DNA from 2 places in the Bradyrhizobium yuanmingense genome. Region 2 is predicted to be linked to the other one. Evidence: predicted binding sites of a transcription regulator. Region 2 holds the regulator's gene; the other holds the start of a gene.
What was found. Region 2 encodes LexA, which represses DNA repair genes until DNA is damaged. Its sites were predicted from a motif close to TGTTCNNNNTGTGTTCNG; they were not measured.
Positions count from the first base shown of each region.

Region 1 (8,026 bases), 2.7 Mb from region 2:
CTCGCGGCTCGCCAGCAGCGTGCGCATGTCCGCAGACAAGCCGGAGACGCCGAAGAGGCCTGACTCGTGATAGAGCAGGTGCTGGACATCCTCGACCGACATGTTCTCGTGCTGTTGCAGATAGAGCAGCACGCCCGGATCGATCGTACCGCAACGCGTGCCCATCACGAGGCCGTCGAGCGGCGTCAGCCCCATCGTGGTGTCGATGCTGTGGCCATCGCGCAGGGCGCAGAGGCTGGCGCCATTGCCGAGATGCGCGATGACAGTGCGCTTGGCCACGAGCTCCGGCGCGATCTCGGCCAGGCGTCCCGCGACATATTCGAACGAGAGGCCGTGAAAGCCGTACCGCCTGACGCCACGCGCCTCGAATCGCCGGGGAATGGCGAAGCGGCTCGCCGGCGGCGCGAGGCCGTGGTGGAAGGCGGTGTCGAAGCACGCGATCTGCGTCAGCTCGGGCCGGATCGCCGCGAGCGTTCGCGCCGGCGCGAGGCAGCGCGGCTGGTGCAGCGGCGCCAGCGGCGTCAAGGCCTCCAGTTTCGCAATGATGTCGTCTGTCAGGACCTCCGGGCCTGAATAATCCGGCCCGCCGTGGACGATGCGATGGCCGATGGCCCGCAGGCTGCGTCCACCGAACCGGTCCTCGATGAAGGTGAGTACGTCCGCGAACAGATGGCCGCCGGCTGCCGCCGGCGCCTGCTTGCTTGTCTCGAACAGGTCTTCGCCCCTGGGGCCCTTCACCACCAGCCGGGGTTTGGCCTCGTGCTCGTCCAGCAGGCCCTTGCAGAGCAGGGCGGGCTCGGCCGCCGCGACATCGAACAGGCCGAACTTGATGCTCGACGATCCCGAGTTGAGGACGAGGACCGTGTCCGGCATCGCTAATTGCCGGCCTCGGCCGGCGTGTTGCCGCCGGCGCTGTTTTGCCAGACCCAGTCACGAATCTCAGGCATGTCTTCACCGTGCTCGCGGACATAACGGGAGTGTTCGATCAGTCTGTCGCGGAATTGCTGCTTCACCTGAGCGGCCTTGGTCGCCAGTCCCGGCACCCGTTCGATCGCCTCGATCGCGAGGTGGTAGCGGTCGAGTTCGTTGAGCACGACCATGTCGAAGGGCGTCGTCGTGGTGCCCTCCTCGGCAAAGCCGCGTACATGCATGCCGGCATGGTTGGTGCGATTATAGGTCAGCCGGTGAATGAGATAGGGATAGCCGTGATAGGCAAAGATCACAGGCTTGTCGCGCGTGAACAGGCTGTCGAAGTCGCGGTCGGACAGGCCGTGCGGATGCTGCTCCCTCGGCTGCAGCGTCATGAGGTCGACGACGTTGACGACGCGGATCTTCAAGTCCGGCAGCGCCTTGCGTAGGAGGTCGACGGCAGCGAGCGTCTCCAGGGTCGGCACGTCGCCGGCGCAGGCCATGACGACGTCGGGCTCGCCCTTTCCGTCCTCCGTGCCCGCCCAGGTCCAGATGCCGATGCCGGCATCGCAATGCGTCGCCGCGTCCTGCATCGACAGCCATTGCGGCGCCGGCTGCTTGCCGGCGACGATTACGTTGATGCGGTTATAGGTGCGCAGGCAGTGGTCGGCGATCCAGAGCAGCGTGTTGGCATCCGGCGGGAAGTAGATGCGGACGATGTCGGCCTTCTTGTTGGCGACGAGATCGACGAAACCGGGGTCCTGATGGCTGAAGCCGTTATGGTCCTGGCGCCAGACATGCGAGGTCAGCAGATAATTGAGCGAGGCGATCGGACGCCGCCACGGCAGCTCCCGCGTCACCTTCAGCCATTTGGCGTGCTGGTTGAACATGGAATCCACGATGTGGATGAAGGCCTCGTAGCAGGAGAAGAAGCCGTGCCGTCCGGTGAGCAGATAGCCCTCCAGCCAGCCCTGGCAGAGATGCTCGCTCAGCACCTCCATGACGCGGCCGTCCTGGGCGAGGTGCACGTCGTAAGGCTCGGTGGGCTCCATCCAGACGCGTTCGGTGGCTTCGAACACGGCGTCGAGCCGGTTCGATGCCGTCTCGTCCGGGCCCATGATGCGGAAGTTGCGCTCCTTCGCGTTGAGGCGGATGACATCGCGCAGGAATTTGCCGAGCTCGCGCGTCGCTTCCGCAACGACTTCGCCGGGCTGCGTCACCTCGATCGCGAAGCTGCGGAAGTCGGGCAGCTTCAGCTCCTTCTTCAGCACGCCGCCATTGGCATGCGGATTGGCGCCCATGCGCCTGATGCCTTCGGGCGCAAGCGCCTGAAGCTCGGCAACGAGCGCGCCGTTGCCATCGAACAGCTTTTCCGGCTCGTAACTGCGCATCCAGTCTTCGAGCACCTTGAGATGCTCCGGGTTCTCGCGGCAGCCTGCGACTGGCACCTGATGCGCGCGCCAGACCTCCACCTTCTTGCCGTCGACCTCCTTCGGGCCGGTCCAGCCCTTGGGGCTGCGCAGCACGATCATCGGCCAGCGCGGCCGCTCGACGGTTGTGCGGCCGTCGCGGGCATGTTGCTGGATCGAGCGGATGCTGGCGAATGCAACGTCGAGCGCATCGGCCATGGCCTGGTGCATCAATTTGGGATCGTCGCCGCTGACGAACAGCGGCTCGTGGCCGAACCCGCGGAAGAGGTCGCGGATCTCCGCGTCCTGCATCCGTCCGAGCACGGTGGGGCCCGCGATCTTGTAGCCGTTGAGATGCAGGATCGGCAGCACCGCCCCGTCATGGGCAGGGTTCAGGAACTTGTTCGAGTGCCAGGACGCAGCGAGCGGGCCGGTCTCGGCCTCGCCGTCGCCGACCACGCAGGCGACAATCAAATCCGGGTTGTCGAATGCGGCGCCATAGGCGTGCACCAGCGCATAGCCGAGCTCGCCGCCTTCGTGGATGGAGCCCGGCGTTTCCGGCGCGGCGTGGCTCGGGATGCCGCCGGGGAAGGAGAACTGCCTGAACAGCTTGCGCAATCCGTCCGCATCGCGCGCAATATCGGGATAGATCTCGCTGTAGCTGCCTTCGAGATAAGTGTTGGCGACCATGCCCGGACCGCCATGGCCGGGACCGCAGACATAGATCACGCTGACATCGAGCGCCCGGATGACGCGGTTGAGATGGGCATAGATGAAGTTCAGCCCCGGCGTCGTGCCCCAATGTCCGAGCAGACGCGGCTTGATGTGCTCGGGCCGCAGCGGCTCGCGCAGCAGCGGATTGTCGAGCAGGTAGATTTGCCCGACCGAAAGGTAGTTGGCGGCGCGCCAATAGCGATCGAGCAGATCGAGGTCGCTGCTCGCTTCGGCCGTTTTTTGTTGGATTGTCATGTTCCTGCCGACCTTCACTTCGCGATCGTCACCAACCCGGTTCCGGGGCGATCGATCCGTCGGTCATGAAACGGGATGGTCGTGACGGCCGTGTTGCGTGAGGTCAAAGGCAGGCGCGCGAAGTTTGGGCAGCTCTACTGTGCATGGGGTTGTTTTTCACGTTTTTGGTTTGTGTTCTTGATTTGTTCCTATGTCGTGCTATCTTGGCTGCATGAGTCCAGCATCCTCTCATGCTCTCAAGCACCCGCCGGTCACGGCGCCCTCCGAGCCGGCGGGTGCGCCTTCAGATTTCCCCGAGCTTGGCGTCGCCATCGACCGCGCGCGACGGCGAGGGCGGGGCGCGCAGTCCAACGCCAGCGGCCGTTACGAGGCCGAGGCGCGCGTCGCTTTCGACGACGGCTGGCAGAGCCTCGACGAGCTGCCGCCGTTCAAGACGAGTGTCGCCATCGACACCTCACGCAAGGTGATCACCCGCAACGATTCCCCCGACATCGGTTTCGACCGCTCGATCAATCCCTATCGCGGCTGCGAGCACGGCTGCGTCTATTGCTTCGCGCGGCCGACCCACGCCTATCTCGGCCTGTCGCCGGGGCTCGACTTCGAGTCAAAACTGTTCGTGAAGCCCGAGGCGCCTTCGCTGCTCGAGAAGGAGCTTGCGGCTCCCGGCTACGAGCCGCGGATGATCGCGATCGGCACCAACACCGATCCCTACCAGCCGATCGAGCGCGAGCGCAAAATCATGCGCGGCATTTTGGAAGTGCTGGAGCGCGCAGGGCATCCCGTCGGCATCGTCACCAAGTCGGCGCTGGTGCTGCGCGACATCGACATTCTCCAGCGGATGGCCAAGCGCAACCTCGCCAAGGTCGCGATCTCGGTCACGTCGCTCGATCCGAAGCTGGCGCGCACGATGGAGCCGCGGGCCTCGACGCCGCCGAAACGGCTGGAGGCGCTGAAGCAGCTCTCGGACGCCGGCATTCCCACCACGGTGATGGTCGCGCCCGTGATCCCTGCGCTGAACGATTCCGAGATCGAGCGCATCCTCGACGCCGCCGCCCATGCCGGGGTCAAGGAAGCTGCCTATGTGCTGCTGCGGCTGCCGCTGGAGGTGCGCGATCTCTTCCGCGAATGGCTGATGGCGAACTATCCGGACCGCTATCGTCACGTCTTCACCCTGATCCGAGACATGCGCGGCGGGCGCGACTACGACGCCAAATGGGGCGAGCGGATGAAGGGCACCGGACCGATGGCCTGGACCATCGGCCGCCGCTTCGAGATCGCCTGCGAGCGACTCGGCCTCAACAAGCGGCGCTCCAAGCTGACCATTGATCACTTTGCGCGGCCGAAGCGGAACGGTGATCAGCTCAGCCTGTTTTGAGCGGACACGTGCAAGAGGTGTCGCATGCTCAAGGAACTCGCTGTGCCGATGCCGCGGCTGACCGTCATCACGCTCGGTGTGAACGACATCCGCGCCAGCATCGCCTTCTACGACGCGCTCGGTTTCTCGCGCCGGCTGAAGGAGACCGGCGAGGCGGTTGCGTTCTACGACACCGGCGGTCCGGTGCTCGCGCTTTATCACTGGGATCGGCTCGCCGCAGACGCGTCCTTGGAGGACCAGCCGAGGCCCACGATCTTTCGCGGCATGACGCTCGCCTGGAATTGCGCGACCCGCAAGGAGGTCGACGAGGTGCTGGCCTTCGCCGTCGAGAAGGGGGCCACCTTGCTGAAGGCGGCGCACGCGACCGATTACGGCGGCTATTGCGGCTATTTTGCCGATCCCGATGCACATGTCTGGGAAGTCGTGGTCGCACCCGGCATCGAGGTGGGCGAGGACCGGCGGGTGCATCTGGCGGAGTAGCGCGGGCGGCCTGAATAACGGGAATATCGTGGGTTCCCGGTTGCGCTGGCGAAGCCCCCTGGCGCACGATCCCGGTCATGATTCGGGACCCCTCCGCCAAGACCCCAGCCAAAGCCGCGCCGAAGAAAAAGGCCGCGCCGAAGGCTGTGCCCGCCAAGGCGGCAAAGATATCTGCGGCCGATGCTGCGAAGGTCCCTGCCGGTAGGAAAGGCATCATTGCCGTTGCTGCCCCCAGCTTCCGCCGCGAGCGCGTGCTGATCAAGCGCGGCGTCTGGCCGGTCGCGGGCTGCGACGAGGCTGGCCGCGGCCCGCTCGCAGGCCCCGTGGTGGCCGCCGCGGTGATTCTCGATCCCGACCGGATTCCCCGCGGCATCGACGATTCCAAGCGCCTGACCGCCGAGGAGCGCGAAAAGCTGTTCGACAAGATCTGCGCCACCGCGCAGGTCTCGGTCGCCGTCGCCTCGCCGGCGCGAATCGACCGCGACAACATCCTGCGCGCCTCGCTGTGGGCGCTGAAGCGCGCCGTGGTGGCCCTGCCCGAGGCGCCCAGGCACGTCTTCGTCGACGGCCGCGACCGGCTCGACACCGCATGCGACTGCGAGGCCGTGATCGGCGGCGACGGTATCGTGCTCTCGATCGCCGCGGCCTCCATCGTCGCCAAGGTCACCCGGGATCGCTTGATGTGCGCACTGGCGCAGGACTGCCCGGGCTACGGCTTCGAGCAGCACAAGGGCTATGCCGTCCCCGAGCATCTCGACGCGCTTGATCGCCTCGGCCCTTCCATCCACCACCGCAGCTTCTTCGCCCCCGTCGCCGCCGCCCGCGCCAAGCACATGCCCTGGACCGTCGAGCCGGTGCAGGACCTGTTCTCGGTGACTGAGGTCGAGGTGCAGGTCGAGGCGAGCGTCGAGATCGACGCTTCCGTAAATCTCTAGCGATCCTCCTACAGCTTTCCCATCCGTCATGGCCGGGCTTGACCCGGCCACCCACGTCTTACCAGCGGCACGAAGAACGTGGATGCCCGGGACAAGCCCGGGCATGACGAACTGCGGCGGTTGCCACAACCCGTGGCGCCCTTTATCAAAACAGACGTGAGCGAATAGGGCCGGCTGGACGGGTTGGCTGCACCTTCGGACGTTGCATGCGGTTTACCTCCCTGGTCATCGAGCTCATTCGCGCCCGGCCGCGGCTGATCGTTTGGATTGCGGTGCTGCTGCAGGCCGCGATGTGGCTGTTCGTGGCGCTGGTGTTCTACCGCAGCCCGCCCGGCACTCTCGCGACCCTTCTGGCCTTCGGCAGGGAATACCAGGTCGGCACCGATCTCGGCCCGCCGCTTGCCATCTGGCTCGCCGACATCGCCTATCGCGCCGCCGGCGGCCACATGCTCGGCGTCTATGTGCTCGCCCAGCTCTGTGAGATCGCGACCTTCATCGCGCTCTATCATCTCTCCCGTGCCGTGGTCGGCTCGCAGCAGGCGGTGCTTGCCGTGCTCCTCACCATGACGGTGCTGGCCTTCTCCTCCTCGGCGCTGGACTTCGGCCCGCTGATCCTGGCGCGGCCGCTCTGGGCGCTCTTGCTGCTGCACTCCTGGCAGATCATCGGCCAGCGCCGCGGTAATGCCTGGTTCGCCTGGTCGATCGAAGCCGGCCTCCTGCTGCTGACGACGCCCGCCGCGATCTTCCTGCTGCTGCTGATCGTCGTCTTCGCGGTTACGACCGCCGGCGGCCGCCGGACGCTGCGCGGGCTCGATCCGCTGTTCGCGCTAATCGTCGTCGCCGTGCTGGCGCTGCCCTATGCGGTCTTTCTGATGCGGGCCGAGACGCTGGCGCTGCCGGCCTTGCCGCCAGTCGCCGAGCTCAACGACCGCGCGCTGCATGCGGTCTGGCTGCTCGGCGGCCTCGTGCTCGGGGCGGCGGCGATCCCGGCGCTGACCTTTCTCAACACCGGAATGTTCGCCGGCAAGGGCGAGGAGCCGCCGATCATCTACCGCCCGCCGGTCGAGCCGCTTGCGCGCAACTTCGTCTATTTCTTCGCGTTCGCTCTGCCGCTCGGCGCAGTGCTGATCTCCGGCCTGCTGGGGCTCGATTCCGTCGTCGGCGGCCCCGGCGTCGTGTTGATCATGTCGGGGCTTGCCGTGGTCGTCGCGGCCGGCGATCTCATCGCGATGCGCCGCGCGCGCATGCTCCGCATGGTCTGGGCCGCCGCCGTTGCCGCGCCCGCCGCCGGCGTGGTGCTTGCCGTCCTGTTCCTGCCCTGGACGGGCACTAGCGAAATTGCGACCTCGATGCCGGCGCGCGCGATCTCGGACTTCTTCGACGAGAGCTTCGCCCGCCGCACCAACCATCGCCTGCGCGCCGTCGCCGGCGAGACCCAGCTCGCTAGCCTGATCGCGCTGCATTCCGGCCGGCCGCATTTGTTCATCGACGCCGCCCCCGCGCGGACGCCGTGGATGAGCCAGACCAAGTTCAGCGAGACCGGCGGCGTCGTTGTCTGGCGCGCCTCCGATACCGCGGGCACGCCGCCGCCGGAGATCCTCAAGCGCTTTCCCGGCATCGTGCCGGAAGTCCCGCGCGCCTTCGAATGGCTGGTGACCGGCCGCCAGCAGCTGTTACGCATCGGCTGGGCCATCGTGCGGCCGAAGGGGACGTAGGTCGGTGTCATTCCGGGGCGCGGCGAAGCCGCGAGCCCGGAATCCATTCATCCACCAACTCTGCCGCTCGATGGATTCCGGGCTCTCGCTTCGCGAGCCCCGGAATGACGGCGTGGGTGTCGTTACACCGCGCCCTGCGCCAGCACCTTCGCGATCGCCCGCAGATCCTGCCAGGCCAGCCGCTTGTAGGCCGGCGAGCGCAAGAGGTAGGCCGGGTGAAACGTCGGCAGCGCG
Region 1 covers NZ_CP104173.1:1,227,760-1,235,785, forward strand. Annotated here, with positions in the region: gene N2605_RS05780 (acetate/propionate family kinase) at 1-873, opposite strand, end outside; gene N2605_RS05785 (phosphoketolase family protein) at 876-3,287, opposite strand; gene N2605_RS05790 (PA0069 family radical SAM protein) at 3,499-4,662, shown strand; gene N2605_RS05795 (VOC family protein) at 4,687-5,142, shown strand; gene N2605_RS05800 (ribonuclease HII) at 5,220-6,077, shown strand; gene N2605_RS05805 (glycosyltransferase family 39 protein) at 6,284-7,792, shown strand; gene N2605_RS05810 (uracil-DNA glycosylase) at 7,915-8,026, opposite strand, start outside.
Region 1: a site for LexA is predicted at 3,460-3,477, ahead of N2605_RS05790 (PA0069 family radical SAM protein). Genes of this name have one in related genera too.

Region 2 (8,026 bases):
TCGTGAACGTGACATCGCCAAGCGCTACGTTCGCGAGAGCCGCCTGCGCGCCACCGGCGGCGATTTCCAGAAGGGCCTGGAGTGGCGGACCGTGAAGATGATCAAGGACACGTTCAAAATTCCGCTGATCCTCAAGGGTATCGCCACGGCCGAGGATGCGCAGATCGCGCTCGATCACGGCGTCGAGTGGATCTACGTCTCCAACCATGGCGGGCGCCAGCTCGACCACGGCCGCGGCGCCATGCACGTGCTGCCGGAGATCGTCGACGCCGTGAAGGGCCGCGCCAGGATCATGGTCGACGGCGGCTTTTGCCGCGGCACCGACATCGTCAAGGCGATCGCGGCGGGCGCCGACCTCGTCGGCATCGGCCGGCTGCAATGCTGGGCGCTGGCGGCAGCCGGCGAAGCCGGCGTCGCGCGGATGCTGGAGTTGCTCGAAGACGAGGTGCTGCGCTGCCTCGGCCTCCTGGGCGCCACCTCATTCGCCGAGCTCGACAAATCCTGCCTGCATCCGGCGGCCGCCACCAACGCGCCCAGCGTGTTCAGCGCGTTCCCGCTGTTCGACCACGAGCCCTATCGTTACTGACGCGCCATACCGAAGTGAAAAGGACGCAATGACATCGCTCTCTCCCGGCAGCGCGGATGCGCTGCTGTTCGACCTCGGGCGCGTTGTGCTCGACATCGACTTCTCCAAGGCGATCGCCTGCTGGGCGGGACATGCCGGCTGCCAGCCCGAGGCCATCATCGCGCGCTATGTGCGCGACGAGGCCTACCGGTTGCACGAGATGGGCAAGATCAGCGATGGGGACTATTTCGCCTCGCTGCGGTCCTCGCTCGGGATCGGCATCTCGGATGCGCAATTCCTGGAAGGCTGGAACGCGATTTTCGCCGGCGAGATGCCTGATATCGCCGAGCTGTTGCCGCGGGCGGCGAAGCAGATGCCGCTCTATGCCTTCTCCAACACCAATCGGCCGCACGTCGACTATTTCTCGAAGGAATATGCCGGTCTGCTCGGCCATTTCCGCGAGCTGTATCTGTCCTCCAGCATCGGCCTGCGCAAACCGGATGCCGAGGCCTTCGACCATGTCGTGGCGGCGATCGGCGTGCCGGCCGAGCGCATCGTGTTCTTCGACGACCTCGCCGAGAACATCGAGGGAGCGCGGGCGCGCGGGTTGACCGCCGTGCATGTCACCTCGCCGCGTGATGTCGGGAACGCATTGAAAGCATTGCGGATCTGAGCCGCGGGAAAGCCCGGAGCGCGCTCACTTGCCGGAACAAAAACTGCTGAAAATGTGGAACCTGATCACTTTGTGCATTTTTATACAGAGTTCCGGGAACGGAATACCACCCTTCGGACTCATGAGTCCGTTGGGACTTCTACATTGGACTGATCGACGTGCTGGGCAAGACCTATCTCACCAAGCAAGCCTCTCTCCTGCTCGAATTCGCCAGAACCACCTCGGATTCTGACCTCTCCGCCAAGCTGATCAGCAAGGCCGCCGACCTAAAATCCCAGGCGGACCCGCTGCCGGACAAGGATCAGGGTCCCAAGCCGCCCGACGTCGCGGACATCAGTCCGGGCGATCCGACGGGGCGTTGAACGATGTTGGCCGTGGCGCTCGTCATTCTCGTCCTTGCCATGGCAATCCTCGTTCCGGTCTGTCTCGCCTTCCGCATCATGCCGCGGCGGAGTTGAGCCGACCTCCTCCACCCCGCGATCACGCAGGATAAATCATCCCGCGTGCTGCTTTGCCTCACGCCTGCACTCGGCTAGAACTCTCGCCGCCCATTGACTGATGTGCTCAGCAGGAGTTCGCCCGTGGCCCTGATGCCGGTTTCTGACGCGCTTGCCGCGGTGCTGGCCGGCGTCGAGCCGCTGGCTGAACAGATGGTTTGCCTCGACGAGGCCTACCATCGTGTGCTCGCCCGCGATGTCGCGGCGCGGCGCACGCAGCCGCCGGAGGCGATGTCGGCGATGGACGGCTATGCCGTACGCACGGCCGACGCGGCAAACGATTCGAGGTTGACCGTCGTCGGCGAGGTCGCGGCGGGCCGGCCGTTCGCGGGAAGCGTCGGCCCCGGCGAAGCCGTGCGGATCTTCACCGGCGGCGTCGTTCCCGACGGCGCCGATGCCGTCGTGATCCAGGAGGACACGGCTGCCGACGGCAAACATGTGACGATCAAGGAAGCCGCCATTTTCGGCCGGCACATCCGCCCTGCAGGCGTCGACTTCCGCGAAGGCGACGTGCTGCTGCGCAAGGGAATCCGCCTCACCGAGCGCGATCTCGCCCTTGCCGCCGGAATGAATCATCCGCATCTCGCCGTCATCCGCCGCCCGAGGGTTGCCGTTCTCGCCACCGGCGACGAGCTCGTGATGCCGGGCACCACGCCTGGTCGCGGCCAGATCGTCTATTCCAACGGCTATGCCCTGCATGCGCTCGCCCGCAGCGAGGGCGCCGAGACCATCGACCTCGGAATTGCCGCCGATACACTGGAGGCGACGTCCGCCGGCATCCGCCGCGCGCGCGAGAGCGGCGCCGACATCCTGATCACGACCGGCGGTGCCTCGGTCGGCGACCACGACCTGGTCCAGCAGGCGCTCAAGGGCGAAGGCATCGCGATGGCGTTCTGGAAGATCGCGATCCGGCCGGGCAAGCCGATGATGCACGGTCGGATAGGCGCGATGCGCGTGATTGGCCTGCCCGGCAATCCCGTGTCGTCCTACGTGTGCGCCTTCCTGTTCATGGTCCCCTTGATTCGCGCCCTGTCGGGCCGTTTAGCGATTCATCATCGGCGCGAGCGCGCCGTGCTGGGCCGCGATCTCGCCGCCAACGACCAGCGCGAGGACTATCTGCGTGCGCGGCTGGAGGAGCGCGACGACGGCACGCGCGTCGCCCTTCCGGTCAGCCATCAGGACTCCTCCCTTCTTGCGAATCTCGCTGCGGCACAGGTACTTCTGGTGCGCGCACCGTTCGCGCCGAAGGCCGAGGCCGGCACGCCTTGCGAGGTGCTCCGGCTGCCCGTCTGAGCCGCCCAGCCACACGCATTCCGCGAGCTTGGCCGCGTTCACCATAAATTAAGCAGTTGCGGAACACATATCGAACATATAGTGTCCGTTCATGATTTGTTTCGAGGATGTAGCGGCTTAGTGCCGGCTTCATCGTGTCGGAATCGAACGACATCAACCGGGGGACTTTGGTCGAGATGTTGACGCGCAAACAATACGAGCTTCTGCGGTTCATCAGCGAACGTCTGAAGGAAAGCGGCGTGCCGCCGTCCTTCGACGAGATGAAGGATGCGCTCGACCTGCGCTCGAAGTCAGGCATCCATCGCCTGATCACTGCGCTCGAGGAGCGCGGCTTCATTCGCCGCCTGCCCAACCGTGCCCGTGCCATCGAGGTGATCAAGCTGCCCGAGCTCCAGGCCGCCGCCGGCAATCGCCGTGGCTTCACCCCGAGCGTGATCGAGGGCAATCTCGGCAAGGTGCGCGCGAGCTCCAGCCCGCCTGCGGACGAGGGCGAGCGCCCCGTCGCGGTGCCCGTGATGGGCCGCATCGCCGCCGGCACGCCGATCGAGGCGCTGCAGACCCGCAGCCATACCATCAGCGTGCCGCCGGACATGCTCGGCTCGGGCGAGCACTACGCGCTCGAAGTGCGCGGCGATTCGATGGTCGAGGCCGGCATCCTCGACGGCGACATGGCGCTGATCCAGCGCAACGAGACCGCAAATACCGGCGACATCGTGGTGGCATTGATCGACGACGAGGAGGCCACGCTCAAGCGCTTCCGCCGCCGCGGCGCCTCGATCGCGCTCGAGCCCGCCAATGCCGCCTACGAGGTCCGCATTCTTCCGCCGAACCGCGTGAAGATCCAGGGCAAGCTGATCGGGCTTTACCGGAAGTACTGATACGGGAAACATCAAGCGCGCGGCGCGTTTCGATCGGCATCGGCGATCCAGGATCGGAGCGGATACTTGTCCGCTCCGGCTGGACGGTTTCTCTGGTTCTGCGCCGGCTGTCCGGTCCATCTTCCCGCGCGACATTCGCCCGCGCAGGCGCGCAGCAATCTCGCTCTGCTTCACCGGTAGAGTTGTGCCGGCAGTGCTGATAGCTCCGGCCGAATGCAAGGACGCGAGGTTTGTTCCTATCGAATCCGGGAAAGATAATGTGATCGCGCGCTGCGGACGCGAGCCGCAGATTTGCCCATAACCGAGCAGAGCGTTGTATGCTTCCACTCTGATAGAGGCCTGCGCCTCGAAAGAGACGCGGGTCGCTATCCCAGCATGAGGAGCACCCGATGTGTGACTACAGCCTGCATGCCGTCGCGACGCGCCCCGCCGAAGTCGGCGAGACGATCGTCACGACAACCTTCCGCGGCACCTCGACGCGCGGTTTCGCTTCCGAAGCCGATCCCTCCGTCGCGGTCTGTCTGCTGCCGGGGACGGAGCTCGCTTTCGCCGACAATGTCCGCTACGACAACCGCTGGATCTGGACGCGCACCGTGAACTCTCGCGTCGGCAAGTTCGGCAAGATCGACCCGCACATTCCCGATCGCCATCATGACGCGATCGAATTCCCCGACGGCAAATACGTGCTGGTGACGCAGCTCGTCGAAGGCCAGCGCGCGACCGTGCTGCAATTGCCGGTGACGCAGGCAGCCCCCGAGCGCGAGCACAAGCCGCAGATCGTCGCCGACACGCGGCCCACGATCACGCGCCTGCCGATCGGCTGACGCCCTTCGGCCGACAGGCCGAGCCCGGGATTGAAATTGCCGTCGCCGGCCGAGGCCGGCGAGCCCGGCAAGTTTGTGTTTCAGGACATTCGATCGGCGAGCCCACCGCCGCGCCTCGTCGTCGCACGAAGTTTGGGCCGTGCTGCCCGCATTTTGAACGTCCGCTCCGCAGCCAAATGACCGATGCTGTCGTGGTTTGAGGCGGCGGACACGCTCGATGAAGACCTTCATTCGCGTCGTTGAACTTTGGGTACCCGACCGGACGCGCATGCGGCTGGAATTCGGCGGCGGCCTCTACGACGATGGGCTGTCCGCGTTCAAAGCCGTCAGCGAAGAGCTGCACTTCGGATATGACGAGGGACTTCCCGGCAAGGCCTGGGCCTGTGGCCACCCCGTCATCCTCACGAAATTCGCCAACTCCTATTTCAAGCGGACCGATCAGGCCGCTGCGGCCGGCCTCACCTGCGGCGTGGCGGTGCCGGTGTTCGCGGGCGAATTCCTGCAAGCCGTGCTGGTGCTGTTCTGCGGCGACGACGAGGCGCATGTCGGCGCGATCGAACTCTGGCACAACGATCCTGATCTCTCGCATGAGATGGGGCTCGTCGATGGCTATTACGGCACCGCGGACATGTTCGAATTCAACTCCCGCCACACCAGATTTCCGCGCGGCTTCGGCCTGCCCGGACGCACCTGGAAGGCGGGCCTGCCGCTGATCATCAAGGACTTGCACGACGCCAAGAGCTTCCTGCGCTGGGAGGACGCCGCCAAGGTCGGGATCAATCTCGGCGTCGGCGTGCCCTACCGAACCGGTACCGACCAGACCTGGGTTCTGACATTCCTCTCCGCGCAGGCAACGCCGATTGCACGACGCTTCGAGATCTGGGTCCCGAACGAGGACCGTTCGGCGCTGGTCTTTCGCGCCGGCGATTGCAGCGCGCAGACCGACCTCGCCGCACGCTATGCGGCGCAGTCCATCGCCAGGGGCGAAGGCAGCATCGGCGGCGCCTGGGCCACCGGCATGCCCGCGCTCAACGACGATCTCACCTCTGACGGCTCGATCGCCGGCTCCGAAGCCTGCGCAGCCGGGCTGAGCCGAATGGTGGCCCTGCCGGTTATCGGCAACGGAAGGCTTGACGCCGTGCTGGCCTGGTATTTGTGATCCGCGTCAATCGTCGGCCTGCAAGTCGGCCTCCGATGGCGTTGCGTCCCGGTTGCGGGGCACGGCCGCCTTCGGCACGAGGCTGCCGTCGAAATCTCCCTCGCCGGCGCCGGCCGGCAGCCAGGGACGGCTTGCTCCCCTCGTCCTCACCGCCTGCACCGAAAAGCCCTCGCCGCGTCTCGTCAGAGCCAGTGCGCCCTGACTGGCAAGACGCGCCCGATCGACCACCATCGCCGCGCAATCGGGTGGCGCAGGCCGCGCCGTCACCACCAGCGCGGAGCGGCTGCAATCATCGGCCAGCGCGTCGATACGCGTCGCCAACGCGATCAGTCGTCCGTCCGCGAGCGGCGCCACGCAGCCGGACTCGTCACACGACACCCCGCTCGCCAACGAGGCGTTGCCGGCATCGCGCGGATCGGCATCGGCAGCCAACCACTCCTTCAGCAGGAAGCTGTCCTTGCTGGCGCGGATCACCTGCAAGCGCCCATCCCCGCCCCGGACCGCGACGCTCGCGCCATCCCCGGCAATCAGGATATCGGGCTGCCGCACCGACAGTCCCCAGAGGATCGCTGCCAGCAGCACCAGGGCGCCGGACCAGCGCAAGGGCGTGCGCAACAGGCCCATCACGATGAGCCCGAGGCTCGCTGCGATCAGCGGCGCGATCCCGAAGGCGGGAATGCGGCCGACGGCGCCCGGCAGGGCCGCCACCCAGCGCGCGACCAGGACCATCCACTCGATGCCGATCCCCATCAACCACCAGAACACGCCGTCGAGCCCGAAGGGCGCCGCGAGCAGCCCCAACAGCCCGGCCGGCATCACCAGCGCCGAGACCACCGGCATGGCGCCGAGATTGGCGAGCACGCCGTATGGGGTCACGCGATGGAAGTGGAAGGCGGCGTATGGCGTGGTCGCGAGCCCCGCGATCAGCGAGGCCAGGAACAGCATCGCGATCTCCCGGCCGCCCCACAACGCGATCCGCGCAGTCGCGGAATGATCGGGCGATGCGAGCAGGTTCGGCATGCCGATCTGCACCAGCGCCACCAGCCCGAGCGTTGCCGCAAACGACATCTGGAAGCTTGGATGCACCAACGCCTCCGGCGCGACCGCAAGCACGATCAGCGCGGCAACCGCCAGCGTGCGGAAGGTGATGGCGCGGCGGTCGACCATCACTGCGATCAGCACCACCGCCGTCATGAAGAACGATCTTTGCGTCGCAACCTCCGCGCCCGACAGCAACAGGTAGAACGCGGCCGCGACCAGCGCCGCGGCGGCCGACCATTTCTTGATGGCAGAGCCGGCCGCCAGCCCCGGGATCAAGGCCAGCAGCGCGCGCACCGCGAAGAAGACGACGCCGGCGACGACCGCCATGTGATAGCCGGAGATCGACAGCACATGGCCGAGTCCCGAGACGAACATGGCATCGTTCACGGGCGCGGTGATCGCATCGCGCCGCCCCGTGAGCAGCGCCGTCGCAATCGCGCGGTTGTCGCCTTCGAGCGTTGCGCGGATGCGCGCGTCGATCGCGTCGCGCAGGCCCTGCATGAAGGCGGCATAGCGCAGCCGCAGGCCGCCGCCATCCGGCGGTGTGGACGCCGTGATCGCGCCCATCACGAAGCCGGAGGCGCCGATGCCCTGGAAGAACATGTCGCGCGAGAAATCATAGCTGCCGGGGCGCACCGGCGAGATCGGCGGCATCAGCCGCGCCTTCAATTGCACGAAGCTGCCGACCTCCGGCGCCGTGCCCTTGCGCACCGAGAGGCGGACGCGCTCGAGCTTGACGTCGCTGCGCTGCGCCTCCATCGCGCTGACGCGCAGCACGAAGCGATCGGTGCGCTCGCGGATGTCGCGCGCTTCCACGAAGCCCGACAGCGACACCGAATAGAGCGGTTTTGCCAAAACGGTGTGCGCGATACGCGCGGTCTTCCAGGTCGCCACGGCAAAACCAGCCGCGACCGCCGCGAGCATGATGGCGGGCGCAAACAGCCGGCTCCGCCGGAGCAGCACCGCGCCGAGCATCAGCGCGATGGCTGTGGCGGCAACCACCCACAGCACCGGCTCATGATCGGCGGCGAAATAAAGCGCAATGCCGCCGCCGAAGGCGACCGGCACCCACGGCAACAGCCGGCCAGGCCCGGCC
Region 2 covers NZ_CP104173.1:3,884,704-3,892,729, forward strand. Annotated here, with positions in the region: gene N2605_RS18250 (alpha-hydroxy acid oxidase) at 1-586, shown strand, start outside; gene N2605_RS18255 (HAD family hydrolase) at 615-1,238, shown strand; gene N2605_RS18260 (hypothetical protein) at 1,397-1,600, shown strand; gene N2605_RS18265 (molybdopterin molybdotransferase MoeA) at 1,820-3,028, shown strand; gene lexA (transcriptional repressor LexA) at 3,205-3,906, shown strand; gene N2605_RS18275 (hypothetical protein) at 4,296-4,730, shown strand; gene N2605_RS18280 (GAF domain-containing protein) at 4,948-5,889, shown strand; gene N2605_RS18285 (ComEC/Rec2 family competence protein) at 5,896-8,026, opposite strand, start outside.